One region of the Anabaena sp. FACHB-83 genome, then DNA from elsewhere that is predicted to be linked to it. Evidence: predicted binding sites of a transcription regulator. Region 1 holds the regulator's gene; each other region holds the start of a gene.
What was found. Region 1 encodes NtcA, which controls nitrogen genes in cyanobacteria. Its sites were predicted from a motif close to TNTGTANNNNNNNNTACANA; they were not measured.
Positions count from the first base shown of each region.

Region 2: rpe (ribulose-phosphate 3-epimerase) is a predicted target of NtcA. The motif match lies at 3,382-3,401, and genes of this name have one in related genera.
Region 3: glnA (type I glutamate--ammonia ligase) is a predicted target of NtcA. The motif match lies at 6,324-6,343, and genes of this name have one in related genera.

Region 1 is NZ_JACJRY010000003.1:66,934-77,516, reverse strand. Features, by position in the region: gene H6G79_RS04490 (Uma2 family endonuclease) at 1-623, shown strand, start outside; gene H6G79_RS04485 (phosphorylase) at 649-1,611, shown strand; gene H6G79_RS04480 (DUF3084 domain-containing protein) at 1,573-3,063, opposite strand; gene H6G79_RS04475 (hypothetical protein) at 3,078-3,302, shown strand; gene ntcA (global nitrogen regulator NtcA) at 3,311-3,982, opposite strand; gene fabI (enoyl-ACP reductase FabI) at 4,818-5,594, shown strand; gene hisB (imidazoleglycerol-phosphate dehydratase HisB) at 5,764-6,411, shown strand; gene egtD (L-histidine N(alpha)-methyltransferase) at 6,658-7,695, opposite strand; gene H6G79_RS04450 (ergothioneine biosynthesis protein EgtB) at 7,858-9,261, opposite strand; gene egtC (ergothioneine biosynthesis protein EgtC) at 9,233-10,024, opposite strand; gene H6G79_RS04440 (DUF6717 family protein) at 10,231-10,581, shown strand.
Region 2 is NZ_JACJRY010000042.1:21,651-32,233, reverse strand. Features, by position in the region: gene crtA (cyanoexosortase A) at 470-1,348, shown strand; gene H6G79_RS29175 (hypothetical protein) at 1,348-1,536, shown strand; gene H6G79_RS29170 (HpsJ family protein) at 1,780-2,499, shown strand; gene rpe (ribulose-phosphate 3-epimerase) at 2,648-3,355, opposite strand; gene H6G79_RS29160 (S8 family serine peptidase) at 3,588-5,177, shown strand; gene H6G79_RS29155 (AraC family transcriptional regulator) at 5,406-6,155, opposite strand; gene mnmE (tRNA uridine-5-carboxymethylaminomethyl(34) synthesis GTPase MnmE) at 6,435-7,829, opposite strand; gene H6G79_RS29145 (class I SAM-dependent methyltransferase) at 7,881-8,543, opposite strand; gene H6G79_RS29140 (SDR family oxidoreductase) at 9,066-9,932, shown strand; gene glmM (phosphoglucosamine mutase) at 10,197-10,583, opposite strand, start outside.
Region 3 is NZ_JACJRY010000008.1:204,217-214,799, forward strand. Features, by position in the region: gene H6G79_RS12955 (pentapeptide repeat-containing protein) at 1-4,081, opposite strand, end outside; gene H6G79_RS12960 (XisI protein) at 4,616-4,951, opposite strand; gene H6G79_RS12965 (element excision factor XisH family protein) at 4,939-5,379, opposite strand; gene apcB (allophycocyanin subunit beta) at 5,601-6,110, opposite strand; gene glnA (type I glutamate--ammonia ligase) at 6,467-7,882, shown strand; gene H6G79_RS12980 (hypothetical protein) at 7,964-8,164, opposite strand; gene H6G79_RS12985 (ferritin-like domain-containing protein) at 8,462-9,355, shown strand; gene H6G79_RS12990 (hypothetical protein) at 9,640-10,473, opposite strand.

The DNA.
Region 1 (10,583 bases):
CAAATTACCCCAGCGACCAAGTATTTACCGCTAGTGACTTAAACTTATATTACGATTTGCATCATCCACTGTGGTACAAGCGACCAGATTGGTTTGCAGTTGTGGGTGGTTCGCGGCTTTACGAACAAAGAGATTTGCGTTTAAGTTATGTGGTTTGGCAAGAGGGAGTAAACCCCTTTATTGTGATTGAATTGCTGTCTCCTGGTACAGAAAAAGAAGATTTAGGTCAAACCTTGCGAGACATAGAACAACCGCCTACAAAATGGCAAGTTTATGAACAAGTTTTGCGAATTCCTTATTACGCAATTTTCGATCGCTACAAATATGAGTTAAAAATCTTTAAATTAAATGGTGGTCATTATACTGAAGTAGCTTTAACAGAACCACGCTTTTGGATACCAGAATTAGAATTAGGCTTGGCTATATGGCAAGGTTGCTATCAAAGTGCTGAACAGCCTTGGTTACGTTGGTATGATCATCGAGGCAATTGGGTATTGACTCCGACTGAACAAGAAAGTCAACAAGTACAATACGAAAGACAACGCGCCGAACAGGAACGACAAAAAACAGAAAGATTAATTGCACAATTGCGATCGCTTGGCGTTGAACCTGATTTAGACTGATGAATGTTAAATCATGCACTCATCAATGCTCAAGGGAGAAATTTTCCTGAAAACTGGCACTTTATGGACAAGTGTCAAAGAAACTACGTTACATGCTCTCAAATGTGGGGCTTTGCTTTCTATTCCCACAGAATTTGAATTTGTTGAGCAAGATGGCGTTAACTTTCTAGTCCGAATTTTATTGAACCTAACCCGCAAAGACGCAGCCAAGAAACAGCAAGATAAACAAACTAATGCTGGTAAGGATTTCAACCCTTTTCTTCCCTATGAACAAGATTTATTTGTGGCGGAAATTTCCGATACTCATGTCTGTATTTTGAACAAATTCAACGTTGTTGACTATCATCTACTCCTCATTACCCGCGCTTTTGAAGAACAAGAAAGCCTACTCACCCCGGAAGATTTTGCGGCTTTATTGGCGTGTTTAGCTGACTTTGATGGTTTAGCTTTTTACAACAGTGGTAAAATCGCAGGTGCTAGTCAGCGACACAAACATTTACAGATAGTACCTTTGCCACTCGCTCCTGCTGGAGTGCAGATACCTATTCAACCATTACTAGCGTCAGCAGAATTGAAAGATGGTGTGGGAAAAATATCGCAACTACCATTTGTTAATGCTTTTGCCACTTTAGATCCTAATTGGGTGGAATCTCCGTTAACTTCAGCAGAAGCTATGTCGCAGGTATATCACAATTTGTTAAGTGCTGTGGGGATAGAAATAGTTGATAGTCAAACACCATCTGCGGCTTACAACTTACTAGCAACTAAAGAATGGATGTTAATCTTACCGCGATCGCAAGAAAAATACCAATCAATTTCTGTTAACTCATTAGGATTCGCTGGTGCTTTACTAGTACGAAATGAACAAGAAATGCAACTCCTCAAAAACACAGGCCCAATGAACATCTTGAAAGAAGTGGCTGTCCAAGAATCAATAGTCAATACTAATTTAAGTACTAAAAATCACTTTACCGTTTTGGACAGCTAATAATTTCACGCGCAGAGGCCCGGCTGTGTATGTATCTTCGGCGGCGATCGCTTTAATATCTAAAGGCTGATCATATTGTCTTAGCTGGTTAATAAAGCGCAAAAATGTGCCATCTACTTGCACGCCTTCTACAATGCCGGCATTTCTGGCGCGAAACTGGGAAGCCGAAATCAGCAAATCTAATCTTTGCCGTAACTGATAAGATGTCATGGTTTTGGGGTCGGCGCTAGTACTGGCTAACACCTCTCCTCCCGCAAAGACTAAGACATTACGTGCGGCATCTGCAAAAAATTCTATCTGTTTTTCGCCCCGGACGTAATTACCTGCGGAGAAAATTCGCACGACATACTCCCTACCATCACTAATTTGTCTAATCAACTGCTCAACTCTTTCGGGAGTGACGCGCAATATTTGGGTATTTTCTGGCGTTGCACTCGGTTCAGTTAATTGAAAGATGGCATTTTGGTTAGCATCGCCTAAAAGTTGCAACACCGCCTGACGCGCCGCCGAGGCTTGACTGACTTGAATTACTGCACCAGCTAAAACTTGACCACGCACTAACGCCAACTTGCCTAAACGCAGGTCTTGATAAGACTGATAATATTTTTCGAGTCTGGCTACTTCTTGTTCTAAATAATCCTGTTGTCTTTCTAATTCTTTGAGGCGAGCTTCTCTGGTTGCAATTACCTGTTCTCTGGCAGTAATTTCTAAATTGCGATTTTGAATGAGTTTATCTAATTGGGCGATTTTGCGATCGCGCTGTTCAATAATTTCTTGACGATTGGCGAGTTCCTGATCTCGTTTGGAAATAGCTGTTTTCGCTTCATCAATCGCCTTTTTCGCTTCTGCGTACAATCTTTGTTGTTCTGCCTTTAATTGTCCTACCGCTACTTGTAAGGCTTTTCTTTGGTTATAAACGTTTTCTAATTCTGACCGCGCTTGCTGATATTGAGTTGCAACTTGATTCAAACGCCCTTGAGTGCTTTGTAATTGCCCTTGGATCTTTGCTTGGCGGCTTAGAGTTTGGTTAAGTTTTGCTTGGGTTTCCCGTTGTTTTGCATTTGCCGCTTGCAAAGATTTATTAATTCTTTGTAAGTCTTGTTGCGCTTGGGTTTGTTCTTTTCTGGCTTGACTTAATTCTGTTTCGACTTGGCTTTTTTGGGCTTCTGCGGTTTTGAGTTGTTCCCGCTTGTTTCGCAAGTCTTTTTGAATATCTTCTAATTCAAAGACTCCCTTACGCAAGCCTTCATCCGCAGCAAACAAAATGCCCAAAGTTGATGCAGAAATCAAGCCACCAGTAAAAATCGTCACCACCACCGCCGTATTTTTGGGACGAAGCTTAAAGAGTGAGAGGCGAGCTTTGCCAACCCGTGTGCCAATGCGATCGCCCACAGTGGCTATTACGCCTCCCAAAATTAAAATTGCTGCAATGAGGATGTACCCGGTGGTCATCTTCAGCTACCGAAATGGTTCCAGATACAGCCTACTACTTTCGACCATTGTCTGTGGAGGGTTGGAAATTGGCAATAGCGAAGATTTATCAATTTATGATTTGCCTCCAGCTATGGGTATTATCTGCAAAAACACCAGACTTGCCAACTTCATTACCTCCAATTGCTTTGAACAACCAACAATGCCAGAGTCAGAAAGCCCAAATGCAGAATGAATCAAGGTTTGATTCTGACTTCTGACTTCTGTTTTAAGTGAACTGCCTACTTAAGCTAACAGGTTTATGCACAGTAATCTTCTTTTTATGAATAGAAATCATTTTCTTTTCGCGTAAATCACCAAGTAACCTAGTGACTGTGACGCGAGTCGAACCAATTGCTTCTGCGATCGCTTGATGAGATAGCTTCAGATCAATTGTGATTCCATCTGCACAAGGAACACCAAAATCACGACAAAGAATTAATAAAAAACTCACCAATCTAGAACCCATATCCCGGTGAGCGAGAGTTTCAATCATCATCTCTGTCTGTAAAATCCGCGAAGATAGACCCCGCAGCATTAACATAGACAATTCTGGATTTTCCTTGAGTGCTTGCTCTACTTGTTCGATTGGTGCTGATAGCAATTCTACAGGTGTAAATGCAACAGCATGGTAAAACCGATCTGACTTATTTCCAGTCAGCAAAGACAAAACACCAAAAACACTATTTTCCCGTAACAGTGCTACCGTTATTTCTTCTCCTGCTTCGTATACCCTGGAAAGTTTTACAGCACCCTTAAGAAGAAAATAAACTCGTTCAGCAGGATCGCCCGGAAAAAAGATCGTTTTGTTTCTTTCAAACGTTTCCACCACTGGCGGAAACGCCCCAGTTGCCATCTGACGAAAAACATTTGCTAGGGCTTTATCTTGTGTCACGATCATCTCCCTTCCCCTACCCAATGCCGGAAAAACAAATAAACTGATTACCTAAGAATACACCTGAAAAATCAATAAATCACCGTCAACCTTTCTGTACTTTCCTATACTCAAAAGCCGAACTTCAGACTTATTTGTTCATAATGATACATAATTTTTCACCTTTTTAGCTAGTAGTTGTTATAAGTACTTACAAACTCCTATTCATCAGGTTTTTTGCTAAAAAATTCATTATATCTTGAGAATATCTTCAGGAATAGCAGACAATTTTTATGCAGCAAACACACCAATTGAATTAAAGAAAAATTCAGATAGCAGAATTGAAGACGCAAAATTAGTCAATGGAGAAAAACACTCACCACTTAATTTGCTGTGTTGTTTGTCGATTCATCCACTAGCCTCACAGAATTTCACCCTCAATTCAGGCTTCTGGTTTCTTGATTCTGGCCTGTGAAACATGATTTTGATAAATCAAGAAAAACAGGCCTCAGTTTCTAGTATCCTCCTAAGAGGATGTCTGAAAAAGTCCCAGGTGATACACTCAGCAGTTGAAGTATCCTCAATTCCCCTAGAAAATTTAGACTTCTGGCTGTAATTGCCTTTGAAACAGAAAAGTGAACACAGCCACACAGCAGTCAAAAACAGTGATTAGGGGGAGCAAAACCCGAATTTCTCACGTATGGGTAGGGGATGTGGGGAGTGTGGGGAGTGTGGGGGGAAAGATTTCTTCACCATCCTCCCACTCCCACATCCCTGGATTTCTCTCTTGTGAGAAATCCAGGAAAAATCTTTGATACTGCTCAGACATCTTTTATCATGATTGATCCTGTTAATAATTTCTATGCTGAATCTGACTGGAAAAAACGCCCTCGTTACAGGTATTGCCAATAATCGCTCCATCGCTTGGGGTATCGCCCAACAACTGCACGCAGCAGGGGCGAACTTAGGTATTACTTACCTCCCCGATGAACGTGGCAAGATGGAGAAAAAAGTTGCGGAATTGGTAGAACCTCTGAATCCCAGCTTATTTGTTCCCTGTAATGTTCAAAATGATGAACAGATTCACTCTACCTTTGAAGCGGTGCAAGAAAAGTGGGGTAGATTAGATATCCTCATCCACTGTTTAGCTTTTGCAAATAAAGATGATTTGACTGGAGGCTTTAGCCAAACCTCCCGTTCGGGTTTCAATACAGCTTTAGAAATTAGTACCTATTCCCTAGTCCAGTTAAGTGGCGCAGCGAAACCGTTAATGACCGAAGGCGGTAGCATTGTCACCTTGACATATTTGGGTGGCGTGCGAGCTGTGCCGAATTACAACGTGATGGGAGTTGCCAAAGCAGGTTTAGAAGCAAGCGTGCGTTATCTTGCAGCAGAACTCGGCCCGCAAAATATTCGGGTTAATGCTATTTCGGCTGGGCCAATTCGGACTTTGGCTTCTTCGGCTGTTGGGGGAATTTTAGATATGATTCACCATGTAGAAGAGGTAGCGCCTTTACGACGTACTGTAACTCAACAAGAAGTGGGTAATACTGCGGCCTTTTTGTGCAGTGACTTAGCCAGTGGTATTACCGGGCAAGTGCTGTACGTGGATGCAGGATATGAAATTATGGGAATGTAATAAGATTTGGGGAGTAGTGAGTGGGGAGTGTGGGGAGAGAGGGGAGTGTGGGGGGAAAGATTTCTTCACCATCCTCCCACACCTCCCACCCCCCTGGATTTCTCTCTTGTGAGAAATCCAGGTTTATTCCCAACTCCCCACTCCCAACTCCCAACTCCCTCAATTAACTATGCAAATCAGCGATACTTCTCACAAAGACTCAATTCTGCACCAAGTTAACTTAACCACGGCGCGTATTGCTTCGGTTCACCGTGTGACTGGTGAAACTGATGTGCAAGTAACTGTCAATTTAGATGGGACAGGAAAATGTCATGCTGCAACGGGTATTCCATTTTTAGACCACATGTTGCATCAAATTTCCTCTCACGGTTTGATTGATTTAGATGTCCAAGCCAAAGGAGACTGGGAAATTGATGATCATCACACTAATGAAGATGTTGGGATTACTTTAGGTCAAGCTTTGCATCAAGCGTTGGGTGATAGAAAAGGAATAGTTCGTTTTGGTAATTTTTTAGCACCATTAGATGAAGCATTGATTCAGGTGGCGTTAGATTTTTCGGGACGGCCTCATCTCAGTTATGGTTTAGAAATTCCTACCCAAAGGGTTGGTACTTATGACACTCAGCTAGTGAGGGAATTTTTTGTTGCATTGGTGAATCATAGCCAAATGACCTTACACATTCGTCAATTAGATGGTATTAATTCCCATCACATTATTGAAGCAACATTTAAGGCTTTTGCTAGAGCTATGCGAATGGCTACAGAAGTTGATCCCCGTCGCGCTGGGACAATTCCTAGTTCTAAAGGTGTTTTATAAAAAAGGCACAGAAAAGTCAAAAGTAAAAAACCAAAAATCAAAAGTACTCTTGATCTTTGACTTTTAACTTTTGCCTTTTGACTTACCGCTACAAGGTTGAGGCAGGAGGTAAATATTATTACTCTACCTGCCATTTGTGCTTTTGAAATGTCCTACCTTATGCCTAGACTGCTATATTTAGATGTGTTTCCAGGCTAGACAGCTACTTATTTGATTCTGACTCCTGGATTCTAACTTCTAACTTCTTCAAGCAGATTGAAACTGACATAATAACAAACCAAACCACTGATTTGTATCAGTCCATGTTTGAACCGGAACTAAACCACGGCTTTGGAGTTGTTGTTTAATGGTGTTCAGGTTAAATTTGCGCGAGATTTCGGTCAAGATAGTTTCGCCTGTGGCAAAGTTAACGGTGAGGTTGAGAGATTTTAATTGCACAGTTTGCGATCGCATACTCCGCAAGTGCATTTCAATTTGATTTGCGGTTTCATTATAAAATGCCCAATGTTCAAATTGTGTGGTATCAAAATTGCCTTCAAATCTGCGATTTAAATGCTCCAGCATATTGATGTTAAATGCTGCTGTCACACCTTGGCGATCGTTATAAGCTGGTTCCAAAATTTCTTTTGGTTTTTGTAAATCGACTCCCAGTAAAAAATATTCACCTACTTGCAGTGCATTGGTAATTTGCGAAAAGAAAGCATCACACTCTTGGGTTGTCATATTTCCCAAAGAACTACCAATAAAACCAATCATCCTACTTGGTGACTGTTTTGGTGGGAGTTGTGCTAAAGCCATTTCATAAGTTCCCGCCAATGCGTAAACTTGCAGTGAGGGATATTCTTCGAGTAACTTTCTCGCGCTATTTTCCAACATTCCCGCGCTTATATCTATTGGCAAATAGCACTGAAGCCCCCCTAACTTTTGATAAGCATCCAGCAAAATTCGGGTTTTGGTCGAACTCCCACTACCCAGTTCTACTAATTCACAAGCACCTGTGATTTGAGCAATTTCATCTGCATACTGTTGCAAAATTGCTGTTTCTGTGCGAGTTACGTAATATTCGGGCAATTCACAGATTTGTTCAAATAAATCAGAGCCTTGGTCATCATACAAGTAGTATGGAGGTAAATATTTGGGGTTGTGCGTTAATCCCTTGACTACATCACGTCCTGCTGTTGATGTGACTACTTTTGTGGCTTCTACCAAACGCTGTATTTGCAAACGTTCTTCTAGGCTGGTTAGAGAAGTAACTTTGCTGTTGACAGCTTGAGATATTGTCATTTAACCTCCGTAGAGTTGCAGTAGTAGATTGCTTGGCAACCCAAGCTTTCCTCTAGCTAGTGAAACACACAGCCACAGCTGCTAACCTCACGCTTAAGCTAGATCAATCAAGGTTTAACACTAAATTTGCGTATTTACCACTAAAAAAGCCATAAACTTTCGTTAATTAACACTTGTAGCACAGCGAAAACCTGTAAAAACTTGGCGTACACAGGGATAGTACCAGTTCCGAAAACTACAACGTGCTACCCAGGGACGAGTTGCCCAACTACCGCCTTTTAATACACGGTGTTGGTGATCAAAATAAACTTGCGAGTAACCCACATAAGGGTAACTTTGAAAACCTTGGTATGGTGTAAACCAAGAAGCTGTCCATTCCCAAACATTGCCGAGGGTATCTAATAAGCCGTAGGGACTTTCGCCTCCAGGGTAGTTACCGACTGGGGTTGTCTGACCGATGAGGCGATCGCAATTACAATATTTTTGTGAGGGCATTTCTTCACCCCAAGGATAGGTGCGCCGACGTTGAGCTTGAGCATCCCAACTAGCAGCTTTTTCCCATTCGGCTTCTGTGGGTAAACGCTTGCCAACAAACCGCGAATATGCTTCCGCTTCGTACCAACTTACACCGCAGACTGGATGATCATCATAACTGCGATCGTTCTGCCAATATAGCGGTTCTGTTACCTGTTCTACTTGTAGCCATTGCCACCCAGCATCAGACCACCACTCAGGATTTTTATAGCCTCCCGCCGCCATAAATTCCCGATACTGCCCACAAGTCACCGGGTAACGGTCAATCCAATAAGTATCCAGATATACTCGATGACAAAAACTCTCATTATCCAACGCATCCAAAGAATTATTTCCCATTTCAAATTCCCCAGCCGGAATCATCACCATCTGGGTGTTGAGTGCTGAGTGCTGTACACTGAGCGGAGTCGAAGTGTGAGTGCTGAGTGCTGTACACTGAGCGGAGTCGAAGTGTGAGTGCTGAGTGCTGAGTGTGATGTTATTCCCTTGTACCCCTACACCCTCGCACCCTTGCTTACTGAGCGCAGTCGAAGTAGGGTTACTGAGCGCAGTCGAAGTATGCACCCCTACACCCTTTCCTCTTTTCGACAATTCCAACACATAGCTGAGAATTTCACAGTGTTGACTTTCGTGCTGAATTAAAAATCGCCACAGACGTTCTTGGGGTTTAATATCAACCACTTCCAGATATTGCAGCACTTTCTCGCGGACTGTCTGCAAGTAATAACGGATTTCGGCTAAGTTTGGTAATTTGACACGTTCTGACTTGGGTAAACCATCAGCCGCAAACAGCTTACGATATTGCGGAAATAAACACCTTAAACCCGCACTATGTTCTAGCAACCATAAAGACTCAGTGTAAGCAATATGTCCTAAGTGCCAGCCAATAGGACTAAAATCAGGATGATACTGATTGCAAAATGTAATATCGTCTAGCTCATCCAACAGCTTTAAAGTTCTTTTTCGACAATCATTTAAAGCATAATAAATAAATTCTTTGGTGCTAGTAGATTTGCTCAATTTTGATATCACAGTCTTCTCCCACACTGATGATGCTATTCTCTGGGCAAGGATTCCAATTACCAGGAAATAAAGGTTCCGAAGCAATAATTACTGAGTTCGGGAAATTCAGATCATCTCGTATCCAATACAAAGACGGATTTGCTGCACCAATAGCAAAACGCGAAGCTATCAAACGTTTACCATCACTGAAAATAATGTTAGCTAAAACCTTGATTTGATGACGTTTCGCTAGTTCAGCAATACCTAACAAAGTAGTGCGTAAGGCATATTCTGGCGGACGATGTTTGTTAATTTGACGCTGAGAAAGTAACAACGCAAATAAATGTTCAGAATCTGTACTGCCATAAATTTTGTCGTAAAATTCTGGTGCTAAAGTGCTACGAATTCTGCGGTGTAATGTTTGCCGAAAATTTTCAATGAATCCGTTATGCAGAAATAGCCAATTTTCGTGATTAAATGGCTGACAATTGGCAAAATCTAAAGCTTGTCCGATTGTGGCACTGCGGACATAACCTAATACGCAACTTGATTCTACGTAACGGCTCAGATGGGGTAAGTTAATATCATTCCAAATCGGCAATGTATTTTTGTAGATGTAGGGAGCAGTATCTTTGTGACTATGATACCAACCCATACCAAAACCATCTGCATTTACTACCCCAGAATTCATTTCACGGGGTTGATAACTTTGGACAATCAAAGAATGTTCTGGTTTATACAGAAGATGTTCCAAAGATACAGGCGAACCAAGATAGGCAAGTAAACGGCACATGATAAAAGTATTTACTCCCAATTGCAGTACAGAATAAGCTTTTTGGCTGAGAATTTCCTGAATTGTAAATGAGTTTGCCCTATACTTGCCGTCTTCACCCTGCCAACCTCCTGATACACTACAATTTTTTCAAGTTATATTATTCTCTAGTAATTAGTAACCTTGACTACAAAATTATTTACCAATTACTTAACCGATAATTGCTCATGACTAACTCAATGATGGTGATTTTTCCATACAGGCACAATCAAACATGGGTATTTGATGATGAGCGTCTGGGTTTGGTGCAAGAACCGTTTGTGAGTGGTGTACCTGAGATGATTGATATTCTGGTTCAGGGTATAGCTAATGTGGATGAAGGATTTAAACTGCTGTTTTCTGCTAGTCCTTTCCCTGGTTATCAAGCCGAATTAACTTGGTTACGTGAGGAGTACAACGGTAATTGGTATTTGTGGCGGGAAAAAGGTCTGGAAGGTTGGTTATGTCCAGCGTTATTTAAATATTTTGAGCAAGCGCCAGCAAAAATATATTGTCAAGCTGAAGGTTTGTATTCCTAAAT
Region 2 (10,583 bases), on a different contig from region 1:
TTTAAATTCTAATCAGAAATTGATGACAGCAATTTCTTGTCCATAGTACTTAATAGTTTGTAAATATCTCATACAAAAACGCAAGATTAGAAAACATCAAAATCTACATATTAATGCTTGCAATATTCTACTAATTGTGCATCTCAAAAACCGGAAAAATACTTTTATCCTAACTCTCAATATAAAGTATAAAAATACACTTTATTTATGATTGCCAGAAAATAAGTTTACACAAAATTTACATAATTCATCAACCAATGATGATATCTAAATCCTGTAAATAAGGCATTTATCACTGCTTTGGGAGGAAAATGAGTAACTTGTGAACTTAAAGATTTAATAAAAATTTATAAAAAAGTTTGATTATATTTACTTAAGTAGTATTCTAAAATACTATGCTTATTAAAAAAATTACTAAAAAATTTTGATCACAAATTAATAGTCATCATTCATTTAATCTAAAAAGTACATGAAAGCAACTCGCATTTTTCCCCAACCACTCACCAACCCTCAACTGTGGTTATTAGGAATAGGTGGAGGTTTAGTTGCAACACTTTTAACGATCATTTGGAAAGCAGATGATGATTCTCATTTGGGAATGACAGTTTTAGCTTTATTCGCTGTCTTCTCACTATTAGGAGATAAAAAACATAAACTGAAATTAGAAAGTGATGTTATTTCTAGTGTTTTAGGCACAGTTTTAATCGGCATTGTACTTTGGTATAGTACTCATTTTCCACCTGGAAAATTATTTGCAGTTTATACTCACATAGCGCCCTTTGTGGCAGCTTTAGGATTGAGTTTACTAGCTTCTGGCTATCAGGGATTAAAGCAATATTGGCAAGAATTAGTAATTATTTTTTTTGCTGGTGTTCCTAAAGTATTAATCTTTGCTTTAATAGATATTAAACCCTTATCTATTTTGACAGCCAAATTCTCTACATTAATGCTTTGGTATGCTGGGTTTGAAGTAGCTCTCCAAGATGTCTATATAAATTTACCAACAGGTGGCATTAAAGTAGCAGAAAACTGTGCCGGGATAGAGTGGATATGCCATCTTTTAGGGTTAGCTGTAATTGGTTTATTAATGTTTCCTCCAGAACGTAAAAAAAGAATATTTGTGCCGATAGTGGCTGTAATTATTGCTTTTATTGTGAATGCAGTCAGAGTGGCAATTTTAGCTGTGATGGCAGCGAATCAAAATCAAAATTCTTTTAAATTTTGGCATGTCGGAGATGGTTCTTTAATATTTGGGATGATTACAGTCATACTTTTTGGTATATTTTACTGGTTCTTACTCAATCAAAAAGCAGAGAAAGACAAGAATATTACAAGGGCTGAAAGCTAATGGAGACTTGGAGTAAACTGCGGATTTTATTATTAGCTGTCACTCTAGGCTGTGTAGTTGTAGTGTTTTTGAATGTTCTCCAAAAGCAGTCATTCAAAAAGCCGAAGCTGGAGGAAATCAGAAGCGAAGTTTACATTGATCAACTCCAGCCAACAGAAATCACAAGTCAACCAATTTTGGATTTTTAGATTTGCAATTTTGGATTGACCCCGATCACAAGGGATAAACAATTTTTGATTTTAGATTTGCGATAGCGCAGCGTTAGCGACGCAGGAGCGTCTTTTAGATTAAATCCAAAATTTAAAATCCAAAACCCAAAATTCTGCGGTGTGGGGATTGTACCCTAAAGAATCCAAAATCCAAAATCCAAAATCTAAAATTCGGAGGGTCAAAATGAGATTTTTATCGTTACGTAACATTTGCTAGAAATTATGACCAAATCAAACACTGATAAACTAATTCCCGTAATTCAAGAGTTGCAGGAATTTGCCTTCAACCAAGTAGGCTCTATGACAATTTTGCGAGTCCTTGGTTATGGATTATTGTTATTGGCGTTATTTGATATAGTGGAAACTTTAGTACCACCTAGCTTTATGAATCCTGTTTGGGAATTTCAAGCTTTTGGTGTATTAGTTGAAAGAATCCCTGTAACTTTAATTGGTTTAGCGTTAGTATTTTTTGGTGAGTTACATGCTAGAGCTAAGTGGGAATTTTTTACTGTTAGGTTGCTATCTTGGCTAAGTTTATTATTAGCAATCATTTTTATATTACTGATTCCTGTGGGTGTGAGTAATACTGTTAGACTGAGTAAACAAAGTTATAATCAAATTAATAACTTATCTCAGCAGCAAATAACTCAAGCCGAACAAGTTGAACAGCAATTGAGCCAAGCTAAACCAGAGCAAATTGAAAGTTTTCTGAAAAGTCAAGGTCGTTCTGTAGACGCAAGTAATCCCCAAGAATTAAAAACAAAAGTTTTGTCTGAGGTTTCACAAGCTAAAGAAAGAATCAAGCTACAAGCACAAGCTAATCAATCGACTCAGCGATTAAATTTACTGAAAAATTCTGTGAAATGGAATCTTGGGGCTTTAGTTGCAGGTACTTTATTTTTCATCTTTTGGAAAACTACTAGTTGGGCGAGAAGTAGGTGACAGGTGATAGATGATAGGTAACAGTTAAGAATGGGTGTAAGGGTGTAAGGGTGTAGGGGTGTGGGGGTTTTGAAGGTGAAACAAAAAAATAGGGCGGACAACTTAGATAATGTCCACCCTGTTTGAATTAATGCAAAACTTTATGCGCTTACACTTTTGCTAGTTCTGGTGTGGGGCGTTTGCTGTTGCGGATATTGGTAATAGCTTCCGCATAATCTTTGGCGTTGAATACAGCAGAACCAGCCACAATTGCGTTAGCACCTGCTTCTAAAACTTGCCAGGTGTTGTTGGCTTTGAGTCCACCATCAACTTCAATCCAGGGGTTGAGTCCGCGTTCGTCGCATATCTGACGCAGTTTTCTAATTTTTGGTAATACGCCAGGAATGAAGCTTTGACCACCGAAACCGGGGTTAACACTCATGATGAGTACTAAGTCACAGAGTTCGAGTACGTACTCAATAAATTCTAAGGGTGTGGAAGGATTGAGTACTACCCCTGCTTGTTTACCAAGTTCTTTAATTTGACCGAGTGTGCGGTGTAGGTGTGGGGAAGCATTATGTTCAGCGTGTACAGAGATAATATCTGCGCCGGCTTTAGCAAAACCTTCGACATATTTTTCTGGTTCCACAATCATCAAGTGGACATCCAGAGGCTTTGTAGTAACCGGACGAATCGCCTCCACAACCAGAGGGCCTATCGTAATATTAGGTACAAAACGACCGTCCATTACATCAACATGAATCCAATCTGCTCCAGCTGCGTCTACTGCGCGAATTTCGTCGCCCAGACGACTAAAATCGGCTGATAGGATAGATGGAGCAATCACAATGGGCTTTTCAGATCGGTTTTGGGTCATGGCTAGTGGGTTTTTAAGCTTCCTCGTCTGTAGGCATTGTAACAAAATGGTGTAACAAAATATTGAGTAATTCTCGTTAATTTAGTTTTGCTTTGTCAGGAAATGGTGAGGTAGGGGAGCAGAAAGACAAGGGGGACAAGGGAGACAAGGGAGATAAGGGGGAAAGAAGAAGAACTATTGACCATTGACAAATGACAAATGACTATTGACCATTGACCATTGACTAATAACTATGAACAAAAAACTAAACTGGCTAATTTGGGGTTTGAGTGCTTCTTGTTTGAGTGTGCCTGTAATGGCTTCAGGTTTACAAACATCTTTAGGAACAAATGGTATTGATGCTTTAAAACTACATCAGCCTCCTTATAATTTAATCGGTCGTAAGATAGCCATTGGTCAAGTAGAAATCGGTCGTCCGGGAATGTTTGGTTGGGATAAGGCGGTCTCGAAAAATCGCACGATATCTTTGGCGGCGGTTTTTTTACGCAATGGCCCGGCGAAGTCAAATACGGGTGTTGACCCCCACGCTTATAATGTGGCTGGGGTGATGGTAAGTACAGATAAGGCTTTACCAGGGGTAGCGCCGGGAGCGAGGCTGTATTCTTCGGCTGTAGGATCTACGAAAAATATGGGTCAGCCAGAAGAGTGCATATCAGCACAGCACATAGCACTACAAAACGGTGGCGATATCCGCGCGATTAACTTTAGCTTTGGCGAACCCCTCAACCGTGATCCACGACCGGATGCTGTTCTAGATGGGAATGCTTTGTTAACGATGTGCGTTGATTGGTCAAGCCGGGTTCACGATGTTTTGTATGCGATCGCCGGCAATCAAGGTAAAGGGGGTATTCCGATTCCTACAGATAATTTTAATGGAGTTAACGTGGCTTTTTCATCCCGACGGGGTGGGATTTTTAATAAAGTAGATGTTTCTAACCTGGCTGGGCTAAATCAGGGAGTAAGTGGTAGGTTAGCCGGAAGAGAGTTTAATGCTGATGGTCGTCGTGCTGTTAGTATAGTTGCGCCTGGGAGTAATATCCCTTTGCTGAATCCTGACGGCAAAATTAATAAAGCTACAGGTACAAGTTTTGCTGCGCCTCATGTTACAGCAACTGTAGCGTTGTTACAGGAATTTGGCGATCGCCAACTGCGAACCAAAAAACCTAACTGGAGTGTTGACAGTCGTCGTCATCAAGTGATGAAAGCAGTTTTACTCAACTCCGCCGATAAAGTCCAAGACAGTGGTAACGGCTTACGCTTGGGAATGACGCGGACACTCATCGATAAACAAAATCAAAATTGGTTAGAGTCTGATGCTTACCAAGACCCAAAAATTCCTTTAGATGCTCAAATGGGGACTGGTCATTTAAATGCTTTTCGGGCTTATCAACAATTTAGCGCGGGTCAGTGGGAACCGACAAAAGCTGTTTCCGCAGTTGGTTGGGATTATCGCCAAGTCACGGCGGGAAATGCGGTTGATTATCAGTTAACTAAACCGTTGAAGCAAGGAAGTTTTGTTTCGATTACACTGGCTTGGGATAGATTAGTTGAGTTGAGCGATCGCAATCAAAACCAAGTGTTTGATATTGGCGAAAGTTTTAGCGATAAAGGTTTGAATAATCTTGACCTGTATCTAGTCAAAGCGGATGCGAAAAACTCTGAAACTGCTGCTGTTTGTTCTTCTATAAGTCCAATTGATAGTGTAGAACATATTTTTTGTCCCGTGCCGACAAATGGTAATTACAAAATTCGTGTGCAGTTTCGTCAACAAGTCAACCTCCCCACTCAACCTTATGCTTTGGCTTGGTGGACGGTGAATTGAGGTGTGAAGTATTAAGACTAATAATTAGGTTGTGTAGAGACGTTGTATACAACGTCTCTATGGCAATCCTATCTAAGCAGGACTTACGCAAAAGGATGAAAAAACGAACCGCAAAGGACGCATAGACGCGATAGCGGCTTCCCGCAGGGTAGGACACAAAGAAGGAGAAGAAAGGGAAGAAAGAGAAGAAAGAGAATTTCACCAATGATTTAGGATGGCTGTACTACTTCAGTTTTTCCCGCCTGCTATCCGTGAACGTAAACGTTCCACATCTTTCACTGGTGGCGCACCGAACATCCGAGAATATTCACGGCTGAATTGTGATGGGCTTTCATAACCGACTTGATAAGCCGCATTCGTCGCGGCGGAGTTTTCAACAAGCATCAGACGACGTGCTTCCAAGAGTCTTAAATGCTTTTGATATTGCAGTGGACTCATGGAAGTGACTTTCTTGAAATGGTGATGGAAAGACGAAACCGACATACTCGCCTGTTCTGCTAAATCTTCGATTCGCATCGGTTTGGTATATTCAGTTTTGATCAGTTTAATTACCTCAGCAATGCGCTGCATATTACTACCAGATGTGGCTATTTGGCGTACAGCTTCTCCTTGTTCACCCATTAATAGCCTGTAATAAATTTCTCGCATCATCATGGGTGCGAGGATGGGAATATCTTGGGGTGTATCTAAAAGCTTTGTGAGTCTGATGGCGCAATCAAGTAAAGATGCTGAAGCATTACTGATGAACAAACCTCTGACAGAGTGTTCTTTTTTCGTGGTATTTGGTTTAGTTTGGGTAATAATTTCACAGAGTTGAACTGGGTCTAAATTCAGCTTGAATCCTAAATAGGGTTTATCTGGTGTTGCTTCTACAACAAATCCATTAATAGGCAAATCAACGGAGACAACCAGATATTGACCTTCGCCATAAAAATAGCTTTCTTCACCCAGCAGCGCCTTTTTTTTACCTTGAAGCACGATCGCTAAAATTGGTTGATAAACAGTGCAGATTGCTGTATTGGGTGACGACAGGAATCAAATAATATCCGCGTCACGACAATTTCTCCTGGTGTAGTTGAGACTGAACTTGGTTCTGATATTACCCAAGAGTCAGGCAAAGATGCGTTAAAAGCATTCCGCAGAATTTCACTGCAACCAGATGCGATCGCTCAAGCAGTATTGTATGCTGTGTCTCAACCTGATTATGTGGATATTAATGAAGTAATTGTCCGACCAACAGCCAGCCCTGTGTAAAGTTTATTTCCCAATACAAAAGCGGCTAAAAATGCGATCTAAAACCGACTCGGTAACTTCTTCGCCAGTAATTTCTCCTAATGCTTGAATTGCACCACGCAAATCAATTGTCCAAAAGTCGAGGGGTAATTGTTGATCAATTGTGGCTTGTACTTGTTCTAAAGAAATTTTAGCTTGGGTTAAAGCCGCCGCTTGTCTTTGATTAATGGCTAAATCCATATCAGCCGCTTGAAGTTTACCGAGTTGAACTTTTTCTAAAATCGCCGTTTCTAAATCATCAATTCCGCGATTTTGTGAGGCGGCGGTGAGAATTTTGGATTTTGGATTTTGGATTTTAGATTGTAGAAGTTGGCTTGTAGTTTCATCAACTAAATCAACTTTATTAATGACTAAAATTAGGGGACGGTCTTGTACTTGTTCGTAAATTTCTTGGTCGCCTTCAGTCCAACCGGTACTCGCATCGATGGTGAATAATACCAAATCGGCTGCATTTGCAGCACGCCGCGATCGCTCTACGCCGATTTTTTCAACTTGGTCGGCGGTTTCTCGAATACCTGCTGTATCTAGGACTTGTACAGGAATGCCGCCCACCACTAACTGCGATTCCACCACATCGCGGGTTGTGCCGGGTAAATCGGTGACAATGGCGCGATCGCTCCGACTCCAAGCATTCAACAAGCTGGATTTCCCCACATTCGGACGACCGACAATTGCCACTTTTAACCCTGTACGCAACAATTCCCCTTTATCTCTAGTTGTTAATAAATGAGTAATTTCTGCGGCAATTTTTTCTATTGCTGATATGATGCCTTTATCATCCAACGGGGGTAAATCTTCCTCAAAATCAATTCGCGCTTCAATTTCTGCCAAAATATCCAAACAGTTGGCGCGTAACTGGCGGATGGGATGAGCTAATTTTCCTTGTAAACCAGCTAAGGCAGTTTGGGCGGCTTGGGGAGACTTCGCCCCGACTAAATCCGCAATACTTTCGGCTTGGGTTAAATCGAGTCTGCCATTTAAAAATGCCCGTAAGGTAAATTCTCCTGGCTGTGCTAATCTTGCGCCATTTTCTAGACATAATTGCAAAACCTGTTGGACAGCAATAATTCCACCATGACAATGAAATTCCACCACATCTTCGCGGGTGTAGGAACGTGGTGCTTTCATTACTAGGAGTAAAGCTTCATCTACAAGTTTTTGCGTCTGGGGATGACGAATGTAACCGTAGAGAATGCGATGACTTTCCCAAACTTGCTTTCCTGGGGCGTGAAATAATGTTTGGGCAATAGCCATTGCTTGGGAACCAGAGACGCGCACAATACTAACGCTACCTTGTTGGGGGACAACAGCAGTAGCGATCGCGGCGATGGTTCCAGTGGTGGCAAATATTTCGGGCATTGTTTATTTATCTCACGCAGAGGCGCAAAGGCGCAAAGGTATTGTGGAGAGTTAATTTTTAAGTGCCAAGGTCAAGCCGTCGGCGATGGGAATTAAACTGAGGGTGATGCGGGAATCTTGGTGGAGTTTTTGGTTGAAAGCGCGGATTTTTTTAGTGCGATTGTCTTGAACTTCGGGATCTGCAACTCTACCCGACCATAAAACATTATCAATGGCAATTAATCCACCCGGACGGACTAATTTTAGCGATCGCTCATAATAATTATCATAGTTACTTTTGTCGGCATCGATGAAGGCAAAATCAAAGGTGTCGGCTTCACCACTGGCTAACAATCTATCCAATGTTTCCAGTGCTGGGGCGAGATGTAAGTCTATTTTCTCGGCGACTCCGGCTTGTTGCCAATAACGACGAGCGATCGCAGTAAACTCTTCACTAATATCACAAGCTACGACTTTGCCTGTTTTTGGTAGTGCTAATGCCACAACCAAAGTACTATAGCCCGTAAACACACCAATTTCTAAAGTTTTCTGCGCTCCCATTAACTTTACCAGCAAAGACATCAACTGCCCTTGTTCTGGTGCAATTTGCATTCTTCCCATTGGATGTTGGGCGGTTTCTTGGCGTAATTGCGTTAATACTTCTGGTTCCTGCACAGAAACAGATAGCAAATATTCATATAAATTTTCTGCTAAACCCAATGTTTTAGTAGTCATCAAGATAAAAGGTGTTGTACTTGATAATACATAGCAATTTTAAATCACTGAGGAATAAGCTCCAAGATTGTCAGTTGAAACTGAATATAAATATCCTAAATCATTTACAAACATCTCTCCCTTGTCTCCCTTGTCTCCCTTATCTCAAATATAACTGCATAACTGCGATCATTTCACTCTTCAGATTGAGTTAGCAGATAATCGCTTTCCATCTAGAGATTGATTAATACTCCTAACTTAATAGATACCTTAAAAACAGATAAAGAGACTTTAATTCTTTATCGATAAGTAGAGTTGTGTACTTTGTTTTCCGTGGTCAGAATAAGAGCATTTTTAGGGTGTGGGGAGAATTAATGTCAGTTGAATATATTTGGCTAATATCCGGGGTAAAAATGCACCAACTTACTATATGTAAGTGAAAGCAAAATCTATCAGTAAACCTTGGCTTGAGTTATCGACCCAAGGTTTATTCATAGGCATTTTTGATCGCAGAAACACAACAATAATATCAGGAAAAATTTCATGCCAGCATCAACACAAAAAGAAAAATTACAACCACCACAGCAGCAACAACCACCAGGTAAAGAATCTGAGATGCAGCCAAGACCGAAAGCTGAAGATGAACAGTATCGCGGTAGTGGGAAATTAAAAAATAAAGTTGCATTAATTACAGGTGGAGATAGTGGTATTGGTCGGGCTGTAGCGATCGCATTTGCTAAAGAAGGTGCAGATGTAGCGATTGTTTACCTGAATGAACATGGGGATGCGACAGAAACAAAAAACTTGGTAGAAAAACAAGGTAGACGCGCCTTAGCTATAGCGGGTGATATTACCGATGAAACTGTTTGCCAAAACGCTATTAAACAAACATTAGGTGAATTTGGTAAACTAGATATTTTGGTAAATAACGCTGCTGAACAACACCCGCAAAAAAGCATTGAAGATATTACCAAAGAACAGTTAGAAAGAACTTTTCGCACGAATATTTTTTCAATGTTTTACCTGATAAAAGCAGCATTAAAACATTTGAAACAAGGCAGTGTCATTATCAACACTACCTCAGTAACTGCTTATAAAGGTAGTCCCCAACTATTAGATTACTCTGCTACCAAAGGTGCGATCGTTGCTTTTACTCGTTCGTTATCTCAAAATTTGGTCGAGAAGAAAATTCGAGTCAATGCAGTAGCACCCGGCCCCATTTGGACACCATTAATTCCCTCAACTTTTCCTGAAGAAAAGGTCGAGACTTTTGGTAAACAAGTCCCCATGCAAAGACCAGGACAACCAGAAGAAGTCGCACCCAGTTATGTATTTTTAGCTTCTGATGATGCTTCTTACATATCTGGTCAAGTCATTCATGTAAATGGCGGAGAAGTGATTAACGGTTAATTTCAGTAGAACTTACGCATAAAAACGAAAAATCAAGGGTTTTGGCAAGGGTGTAGGGGTACACTGACAGGTGTAGGTTTTTTACGTTCTGCCCCAAAAACCTTGGTTCAGGGTGAAAGGGTATGGGGTGTCAGGGTTTTGAATACTTACACCCTTACACCTTCATACCCCTGCACCCTGTTCTAAAACCTTATTTTTTCGTTTTTTTGCATAAGTCCTACCGTAGATTCTTCACAGACAATCTTTTTCTGAACTCAGAATTACTTAGGCCAAGTGTTGTTGGACTTTGGCGACTAATTCATTTGTCCAATGTTGGGCGAGTTCCGCATCAGCCGCTTCCACCATGACTCTAATGACTGGTTCTGTACCGGAGGCGCGGACTAAAATTCTACCAGTATTACCCATTGCGGTTTCGGCTTGTGCGATCGCATCTTGAATTGGTTGACATTCTTGCCAAGCCAAACGGCGATCGCGGTCTACAACTCTGACATTCTTTAATAATTGGGGATAAGTCTGGAAGCTTTGGTCAACTAATTCACCCAAGGAAACACCAGTTTGTTTGACTAAGTTGGCTATGTGCAAGGCGGTTAATAAACCATCGCCAGTCAAGCCATAGTGTCTACACAAAATATGACCAGATTGTTCGCCGCC
Region 3 (10,583 bases), on a different contig from region 1:
CATCCCATAGTTTCACTGTCTGATCTCTACTGCCACTAGCTAAGGTTAGACCATCCCCACTCCAAGCTACTGAGTAAACCCAACTGCGATGACCGGCTAGAGTCACGCGACACTCACCAGACTGTACATCCCACACTTTTACTGTTCCATCATCACTGCCACTAGCCAAGGTCAGACCATCTCCACTCCAACTGACTGAGTTAACACAATCACTATGACCAGCCAGAGTCAGGCGACACTCACCAGACTGCACATCCCATAGTTTCACTGTCCGGTCTTTACTACCACTAGCTATGGTCAAACCGTCCCTACTCCAAGCTACTGAGTTAATCGAACCAGTGTGACCGATTAAAGTCAGGCGACACTCACCAGACTGCACATCCCACAATTTCACTGTCCGATCTAGACTGCTACTAGCCAAGATCAGACCATCTCTACTCCAAGCTACTGAGATAACTGCACCAAAATGACCAGCTAGAGTCAGCCAGCATTGCCCAGACCGCACATTCCACAATTTCACTGTTTTATCAAAACTACCACTAGCCAGGATCAGACCATCCTTACTCCAACTGACTGAGTAAACCCAACTGCGATGACCGGCTAGAATCAGGCGACACTGACCAGACCGCACATCCCACAACTTTACTGTTTTATCATCGCTGCCACTAGCCAGGGTTAGGCCATCTCTACTCCAAGCAATTGAGTTAACCCAATCGCTATGACCAGCTAGAATCAGACGACAATCTCCAGACTGCACATCCCACAGTTTAACGGCCTTATCTTTACTGCCACTAGCCAAAGTTAGACCATCTCTACTCCAGGCTACTGAGTTAATCAAACCACCATAATCGGTGGCTAGAGTCAGGCGACACTGACCAGACTGCACATCCCACAACTTTACTGTTTTATCATCACTACCACTAGCTAAGGTTAGATCATCTCCACTCCAGGCGACTGAGTTAACCGAATTGTTATGACCAGCTAGAGTCAGGCGACACTGACCAGACTGCACATCCCACAAATTTACTGTTGTATCACTACTGCCACTAGCTAAGGTTAGATCATCTCCACTCCAGGCGACTGAGGAAACCGAATTGTTATGACCAGCTAGAGTCAGGCGACACTGACCAGACTGCACATCCCATAACTTTACTGTTGTATCACTACTGCCACTAGCTAAGGTTAGACCATCTCCACTCCAGGCGACTGAGGCAACCGAATCTTTATGACCAGCTAGAGTCAGGCGACACTGACCAGACTGCACATCCCACAACTTTACTGTTGTATCACTACTGCCACTAGCTAAGGTTAGACCATCTCCACTCCAAGCGACTGAGGAAACCGAATCTTTATGACCAGCCAGAGTCAGGCGACACTGACCAGACTGCACATCCCACAACTTTACTGTTGTATCACTACTACCACTAGCTAAGGTCAGACCATCTCCACTCCAAGCAACTGAGTTAACCCAATTGTTATGACCTGTGAAAATTGACAACTCTTTTCCTGTGTTAGCATTCCATAGCCTCACCCTACCATCTGATTCTCCGGTTGCCAACACTTTCCCATCAGGACTAAAAGCAACTGTAAAAACATTAGTTAACACCCTAGCAAAGACTGATTCCTGTAAATCTGCTCCAGTCAAGTCAACACGATACAAACTCACCCGACTAAAATCTATACCAGGAATTACTGTCTGACTCAAATCCTGTTTTTCTAAAGCCAAAGAATTACCTTTGGTAAGTAACTGCACTGCATTACTACCACAGTAACCGACTTCTGTTTCAGTTTTACTTTTAGTTGCTTTGACTACCTCTAACAAGCGTTGATTAGCTGATGCTGACAACATCGGCCCCATTAAATCTAACACCGCTTTTGCTAACAAATTTTTGCCAAAAGTTTGAACTAAATCTACATCACTAATTCCTTTGTCATAGGGCATATCATTGACAATTTCCCGCAAATCATCAGCTAAAATCCCCAATTCTCGCGCAAATTTATAAGCCACAAAAAACTCTAACAAAGACCGATGAGCAGGATAATAATCACCATCAGCATTACGAATCAACATAGTTTGACCCATCATGTCATAATGCCAATGGTCTAAATCTTTTTGTTCCTGTACTTCCTGACTAAAACAACGGCGAATCCGGTCAGGAAACTCCTTATAATTGAGAGTCATCCTTTCCGTAGAGAGCATTTCCCAAGATAATTCACACAAGAAATATAACTTCTGTGCCATTGAGGTAAAAGTACGTGCAGATTTAATATCACGTTCCATTTTGTGACGCACTGCATACAAATAAACACGGGAAATATCTATCGGCTTTCCTGCTTCAATCTCCGGTAAAGCTTCAATAATTAAATCAATCATCACCGGACGACGCGCCAAATCTAACAATTGTTGATTTTGAGTAATATAGTCAACGGTTTCTGGTTGAGTTTTAAAACTGATAACTTGTCGAATTTGCTCATCGTCTAATTTTTCTAATTCTAAAACCTCAAATTGTGGCGGTTCTCCAGTTAAATTTGCCACAGAAGCTTTTAACTCAGCATTTAATAACCTGCGTCCTTCCAAAGCTTCCGGGAAGTGTTCGGTGCGACAAGTTAAAATCGCCTTTGCACCAGGAACAACCACCTTAGCCAATTCCCAAAAATTATTAATCATGGCTTGACGATCTACCCTTGCAGCCATTTCGTCAAAGCCATCAAAAATTAATAATAATTTCCCCATCCGATTTAGCTGCTCAAAAGCCGCATAATTTGCTAAACCAATCTGATGTTTCCGAAAAAAGAACTCCGAAAATAGAGATTCAATTGTCACCGCTTTCGCATAATCCCGCAAAGGAATCACTAAAGGAATACGCGGTAAAGGTGAACCATCTTCTTTAGCACGATGATATTTTTTTAAAGCCTCCCAAGCGTAATGGAAAGCAAACCAAGTTTTACCTGTACCAAATTCCCCTAAAATTGATAAATGTTCCTTAACTGGGTCAGCTAACCAATTATTAACATAGCGGTCAATCCAACCGTCTTCTTTACCATATCGGCTAGTCCCAATGCGCCGCTTAGTAACTAAATCAACTTCTTCTTTAATACAAGCCAAAGGCACATAATATTTATCTATTCCCTTTTCTGTCACCTGGTTTGCTAACCATTCAAAATAGCCACTAAAATCAGCATCAGCTTCGATTAATTCATCTAATGTATAACAATAAACTCCTGAATCATTAGCTTGTGCTACTTCCTGTCTGGCTAACTTGCTAACTCTCCGGGGTGCAACTACCCAACCTTCATCAGTTTTATATTTTTCTCTTCCTTGTTTAACAGCATTCACATCATGAATACTTGCTTCTCTCTCCACACCGCGAATAAAAATCCGGTCATACCCCCGGCGTTTCGGGATATTAATAATCCATTCAAAGTATTCACTTTCTAAAACTTCATTTGTTTCAAATTTATAACCGAGCGCATCAAACCATTCACGTAACCTTTTAGCCAAATCCGTCTCTCTCACTGCTGAAGACGGTGGTAATAATTGCTGATTACTTTGGATTAATTGGTTAATTTGTGCTTGAATTATAGCTAAACTAGGCTGATTATGAATATCTTCGCGCAGCCTTTCTAAGCTAGTTTGTAAATTATCAAATCTATAGTCTTGTAAAATTTCCGTTGCTGTTCTGGGGCGTTTAGCAATTTCCAAAAATAATCGTGCAAATTCAGCCACTTCTCGCTGATAATCAATATTCTGCTGTATGATTTCGTCGCCAATTGCGTAACCTGCAACATATTCATCCAAAGTTTGCAGAAAATTAGCATTTGGATTTTGGCTAAATGCTTGGATAAATTCTTCCTTAATTTTTGCTTCACGAAACAGTTTTAAAATAACTTCTGGTTTACCTACACCATATTCAATTAAAGTATAAGCATAAACACCCTCACAATCATTCGGTGGTGTATCTGGTTGCAACCCAAATTTTTGCAGTATTTTTAATACTGTTTCGTTACGAATAGCTTTATCTTGAACACGCTGAACACCCTGAGCAACCAATTCACTAATAATGTCATCAATAATAAACATCGTATTGATAGTTTCCTAAATAAAATAATTAATACCAATTTAATGTGAAGTTGCACATATTTCGATCCCCCTAAATCCCCCTTTTGAAGGGGATGCTCAAGGGGATCTGATTCTATGCAGCTTCATAAAAAATTGGTATAAGCTAATATAGCAACCCTATCTGAGTTGTGAAAAAATATTCTTTTTAACGAACCGCATAGACGCGTTAGCGGCTTCCCGCAGGGTAGGACGCAAAGGACACAAAGAAGGAGAATAAAGAGAAGAAAGATAATTTCATAAATGATTTAGGATTGCTATAGATATAAAAATAATTAGATAACCGACTTTTGATAATAGAGAGGTTTCTTGCCGCCCATCAATTGATGAATGAATAAAATCTTCAATCTTTGTTAAAAAAATACAACTTGTCACTTTATACAGTGTATTTTGCGTAGTAAGTGCTAAAGCAAATTTTTATATTTAATTTATCTTTATTACTCAAATTTCTGCATAAACCAAATATCATTTTCAGTCAAATTAGTTACATCCAAACAATCAAGATATGGCAAAATCTGTATATTGGCGCAGTTCTTCGGGATGGAAACCCAAAACAATATCTTCGTGCGGAATACCTGCTGCTAACAATGCTTCTGCCACTGGCTCAGATGTGCCATCGTATTGAATCCACACTTTATTATTAATGATATCTATATGCACTATCGAACCATGCACACGCCGCACCCCATCCCAACCAACGTGTACAACTTCGTAATGGTCTCGCTCTGAGTCAATCACTGCTTCTGTATCTATTTGACCATTAGCAGGTTTGTGACCAGCATATTCAAATATTAATTGACGAATAATTTCCCGATAGCGAGTTAGTTTATCCATTGAATAATTCTCTCTAGTTGCTCATCAAAGACAATTACATTTATTCCTATGTTAGTGATAATTAGCTGACCAAAGCGTTCAGACAATATACCTTCGTAAACTCGTTTAGGAACTGCTAAATATAGTTTGCGTGTTGGTTCTAATTCTTGCAACACAGTGCGGTAAACCTCATATTGTCCCACAGCTTCTTGCAAGTCACTCACAGGAGAAAGACTGAGAAAACTTTTGATTTCAACAGCTATTTTTTCATTATCTCTCTCAGCAGCAATAGTAACTTTTTCTGCTCCAATATCTATATAAAGCTCTCTACCACCATAAGCAAGGTAAAGAGGATCGTTGGTTATTATCCAGCCATCTGTGATCAGTGCTTTGATGACTGCGGTATGATATATATCTCTGGCAGGCATTCGTTGAAGTTTACTCCTCATAGCAGTAGGCAAGTTGGTTAGTACATTGGTAAATAATGAAACATCGAGTAGGCAAAGGCTTGTAACTCTTACTCAAAGTATAATTTTTGTAAAAAAGCGATCGCCTCTTTTCAAATACAAGATGCGATCGCTTTACAAAAATTTAGATAACAGCAATAAGTTTGACAAGCCTCAAACAAAACTAGTTCCTAGCCTCTAGTCCCTAGTCCCTATTTCAGCTTTTAAACATCCTGTTCACTTAACTCGCGGGTGATATGGTCAAATGGCTCTTCAACAAAAGCCGCATTAGCTACGCCTGCTGCTGCTACTTGTTCTTTGACGAGATCCTTCATGATTTGTACACCACGAACTGTCGGCCCAATAGGTACACCTAAAGAATTGTAAGTTTCTCTCAAGCCTTGTAACACACGCTCATCCAACACATTGGTGTTACCCGCAACTAGCGCATAAGTAGCGTAGCGGAGGTAATAGTCCATATCGCGTAAACAAGCCGCATAACGACGAGTTGTATAGGCATTTCCACCGGGACGAATCAATTCTGGTAATTCTTCAAATAATTTAGAACCAGCCTGCTTGACAATTGCAGCCGCATTTGAATTGATAGCAGCCGCCGCTTGTACCCGTGCTGTACCACTTTCAAAATAAGATTTCAGACTGTCGATCGCATTCCGGTCAAAATAACGGCCAGCTACGTCATAATTCTTAATTAAAGTTGTAACTGCATCGCGCATTCCTTTTCTCCCAATCTTTACTATCTATGGTTTGATATTTATTTGGCTGCACTTACGCACCAGTAAATTTTTGTGCTATTTAAAATAAGTTCTGCACAAAAACAATCTATCCGCTACTTAAGGATTCTATGCCAAAGTTGCCCCCGATGAAATGAACTTTCTTGTTTTTACAGATGCCGCGCGAAAGGTTAATATAACCTGTAATCCAGGGAATCTGTAACAAAGACTACATAATTATGTAATCTCAAATCTTTACGATAATCCAGGTGTGTCACAACTTGGTGTGGATCAGTAGGGTTAGAATGCTTTGGCAGATTCTGGTTTTACAATAGGAAATTGGCAGAGAAGGAGTAAAAATGACAACCCCACAAGAAGTCTTGAAATTGATCCAAGACCAAAACATTCAGATGATTGATCTGAAATTCATCGATACACCAGGAACATGGCAGCACTTAACCGTGTACCAGAACCAAATCGATGAAAGTTCATTCACTGATGGCGTACCTTTCGACGGTTCCAGCATTCGGGGTTGGAAAGGTATCGAAGAATCAGACATGACAATGGTGTTAGATCCCAACACAGCTTGGATCGACCCATTCATGGCAGAGCCAACCTTAAGCATAATTTGTAGCATTAAGGAACCCCGTACAGGGGAATGGTACAACCGTTGTCCACGGGTTATTGCCCAAAAAGCTGTTGATTATCTAGTTTCTACTGGTATTGGTGATACCACTTTCTTTGGCCCTGAAGCTGAATTCTTCATTTTTGATGATGTCCGCTTTGACCAAACCGCCAACTCCGGCTACTACTATGTAGACTCTGTAGAAGGTCGTTGGAACTCTGGTAGACAAGAAGGCCCCAACTTGGGTTACAAACCACGCTTCAAAGAAGGTTATTTCCCAGTTTCGCCGACCGACAGTTTCCAAGACATTCGCACAGAAATGTTGCTGACAATGGCAAAATGTGGTGTCCCCATTGAAAAACAACACCACGAAGTGGCAACTGGTGGTCAGTGCGAACTCGGCTTCCGCTTTGGTAAGTTAATTGAAGCGGCTGACTGGCTGATGACTTACAAATATGTCATCAAAAACGTAGCTAAGAAATATGGCAAAACCGTTACCTTCATGCCAAAACCAATTTTTGGCGATAACGGTTCCGGTATGCACTGTCACCAGTCCATTTGGAAAGATGGCAAGCCTCTATTTGCTGGCGATAAGTATGCTGGTTTAAGTGAAATGGCACTACATTACATTGGTGGCATTCTCAAACACGCACCAGCACTATTGGGTATCACCAACCCCACCACAAACTCCTACAAACGTCTCGTACCAGGTTACGAAGCACCTGTTAACTTGGCTTACTCCCAAGGTAATCGTTCTGCTTCTGTGCGGATTCCTCTCTCTGGCACTAACCCCAAAGCAAAACGCCTAGAGTTCCGTTGTCCAGACGCTACTTCTAACCCTTACTTGGCATTTGCGGCTATGCTTTGTGCTGGCTTGGATGGTATCAAAAACAAAATTGATCCCGGCGAGCCTCTAGATAAAAATATCTATGAACTGTCTCCAGAAGAGTTGGCAAAAGTTCCTTCTACCCCAGGTTCTCTAGATAAAGCATTAGCAGCCTTAGAGAATGACCACGCCTTCTTGACCGACACAGGCGTGTTCACAGAAGACTTTATCCAAAACTGGATTGACTACAAACTAGCTAATGAAGTTGAGCAGTTGCAGTTGCGTCCTCATCCTTATGAGTTTTATCTCTACTACGACTGCTAATTGTATTCAGTAGTAACTTTTGAAAGCCACCTCCAGAGGTGGCTTTTTTTATGATTTAACGCTCTTGACAACTCTTTCAACCTAGCTCATCGAAGCGTTGCTGCTGCCATAAATCGCGCGTGCAGTTTGGTCTACCTTGCCTTGAATGGGATTCCAATAATGGGAAACTTCTTCAGGAAGACCAAGTTCTTGTGCCGCACGCATCAGCATTGATTGTTGACGGTTTTTAACTTGTTGATGTTGGCGTACCATCAATGCACGAGATTTTTCTTGAATAGACATACTTCAGTCCCCCTTAAGGTTTAGTTATATTTTTTAGCTGATAGTTCTTTCATTTATTAATATAGCAAAAATTCTGTAGCTTAAGCTACCGTTTTTGTTTTTAAGCCGATAAAGAAAGAAAACTTAATATTTAAGGGGCTGTGATGAGTATTTTTGCGTGAGGGAAAAACCCAAAAGTCATGATTTTCTGATATTTGTACCAAAAATTACCTTTAGAAAAATCAATCATTTCGGTTTCCGGCAAGTAAAGAAAAACTGAGATAGCATCAAAAATGACAGTTAATAAAACTTCATACTATGACAGTTACTTATCCACGGAAATTTCAAGATAATCTAGGTGCGAGAGATATCTTAAAGCGGGTAGTTGGCGATCGCGAATTACACCTGATAACCCTAAATCGCTACCGTTACAACGAACAGCGCAGTTGCAAAGACTTAACAGAAGTAATTGAAAAACTCAACGGACAGCCACGAGAACTGATCAAGGATTTATCGCATCACATTGCAGATGAAGCGCGTCATGCTATGTGGTTAACCGATTTATTAATAGACCTGGGAGCCGATATCGGTACGCCCCCAGGAATTTCTTATATTGATGAATTTGAAAAGCTTATAGACCAATCTTCTTATGATGAAGCAGGGACGCTAGAAGATGGTATTATTGCTCCCCTAGCAGCAATTAACGTGACTGAAAAACGCGGCTGTGAGTATTTCTCTGCTCACATTTATGCCCTCAAGCAAGCACCACAGACCGAAGAAAACATCAAAATCCGCGAAACCATCGAAAAAATTCTACCAGAAGAAGCCGGACACGTCCGTTGGGGAAACCGTTGGTTAGGCAAAATAGCTGATAAAAGTCCAGAACATCGGCAAAAAGTCGAGCAAGCCAAGCGTAAATATGCAGCAATAGAACAAGCTGCTTATGAGTCAGGGATGGATATTACCCTGGGTGCAGAACTTCGACGTGTAACAAGACTGGTGGAAGTAGCCAATACGATGCCACTCTGGGAACGTCCCCAATACTTGATGGAACGCTTACCCCAAGCTTTACTCGCCCCTGAATTGCAATTTACCAGAATTCAAGCAGCACAAAAAGCTTGGCAGCGTAACCCACAAGAATTTATGGAAAAGTTTGTGCCAATGTTCATCAACGGCATCAAAAAGAGCGAGATAGAAACAGAGAAACATTAGTGAGGAAGTATGCAAAACACTTCTCAAACTCTCATTTCTGAATGAACCCTGTACCTCTGTGGTTCGGTTCTGAATACTCAAATCTCAACAGTATCAGCCATTTGTCCTGACTAATTAAGACTTACGCATAAAAACGAAAAATCAAGGGTTTGGGCGAGGGTGTAGGGGTACATAGGTATAGAAGTGTATGTATCTAAAACCCTTACACCCTTACACCCAATATTCATAGACCATCTTGGTGTGTAAATCCTGCTAAGGACAAAGGACAAATGACTAATAACTGATCAAAACCCCGCGATGGGATCAGGTTGAGATTGGAGATATTGTAAAAAGCTGTGCAGTTCTTCTTCCGTCAGCAAAGTACGTCCCCGTTTACCGTAGGTTTTAATCAGATGTTCTCTTCCCTGTTCTGGTGTCCAGCCTAAACGTTGCAACTCCACATCGGTTTTTGCAATCACATCAGACAAATCGACTGCTTCTGCTTTCTTTTTTCTTTTACTGGTGGTTGTGGAAGTAGTTGCAGTTTCAGAAGAACTATAATTGCGGGGTGTAAATGGAGTGACATTACTTGCAGTCATTCCCGAAAAAGCAGGTGTTTCTGGCTGATGCGGAACTTCAATTTCTAAATTATCGACAGAGGGAACAAACGCTGGCTCTCGATTGGGAGTTAAAGGTAAGCTAGGCGTTAAATCTGGGGTATGAGTATCAATGCTTAATGCTTCCGCAGTAAATAAATCGGGTGTGATAGTTTTACTACTAGCAGCGACTGGAGATATTTCCGGTTTACTAGTCACTAATTCCAAATTCTTATCGGGGGTAGCTGCATAAGTTGATTCTACTGTTGTCTGAATCACAGGCATAGGAGCTACAGAATTTGTCACTTGAGGTAATGATTCTGCCTGAGTTTGTGGTTTATTTTTTACCCCTAATACCATCAGCGCCCGGTTGCGGGCTTGGTCTTCTGCGGCTTCTACGGTTTCGGCGGCGGCTAAACCAGTAGCACGGATTACACCGTCAATCTGCACACTGGCTCTAACAATATATTTGCCTTGAAAAATGTCTACTAATTCGGAAGTTAAACTACCGTTGGGATACAAGCTCTGAAATTGAGCCAACATAATACTGTCACCAAAATCTAATGTCTGCTAAATCACGGGGTTAATTTTCTTGGATTTCTCTCTTGTGAGAAATCCAGGGGTGTGGGAGGGGTAGGAGGATGGTGAAGAAA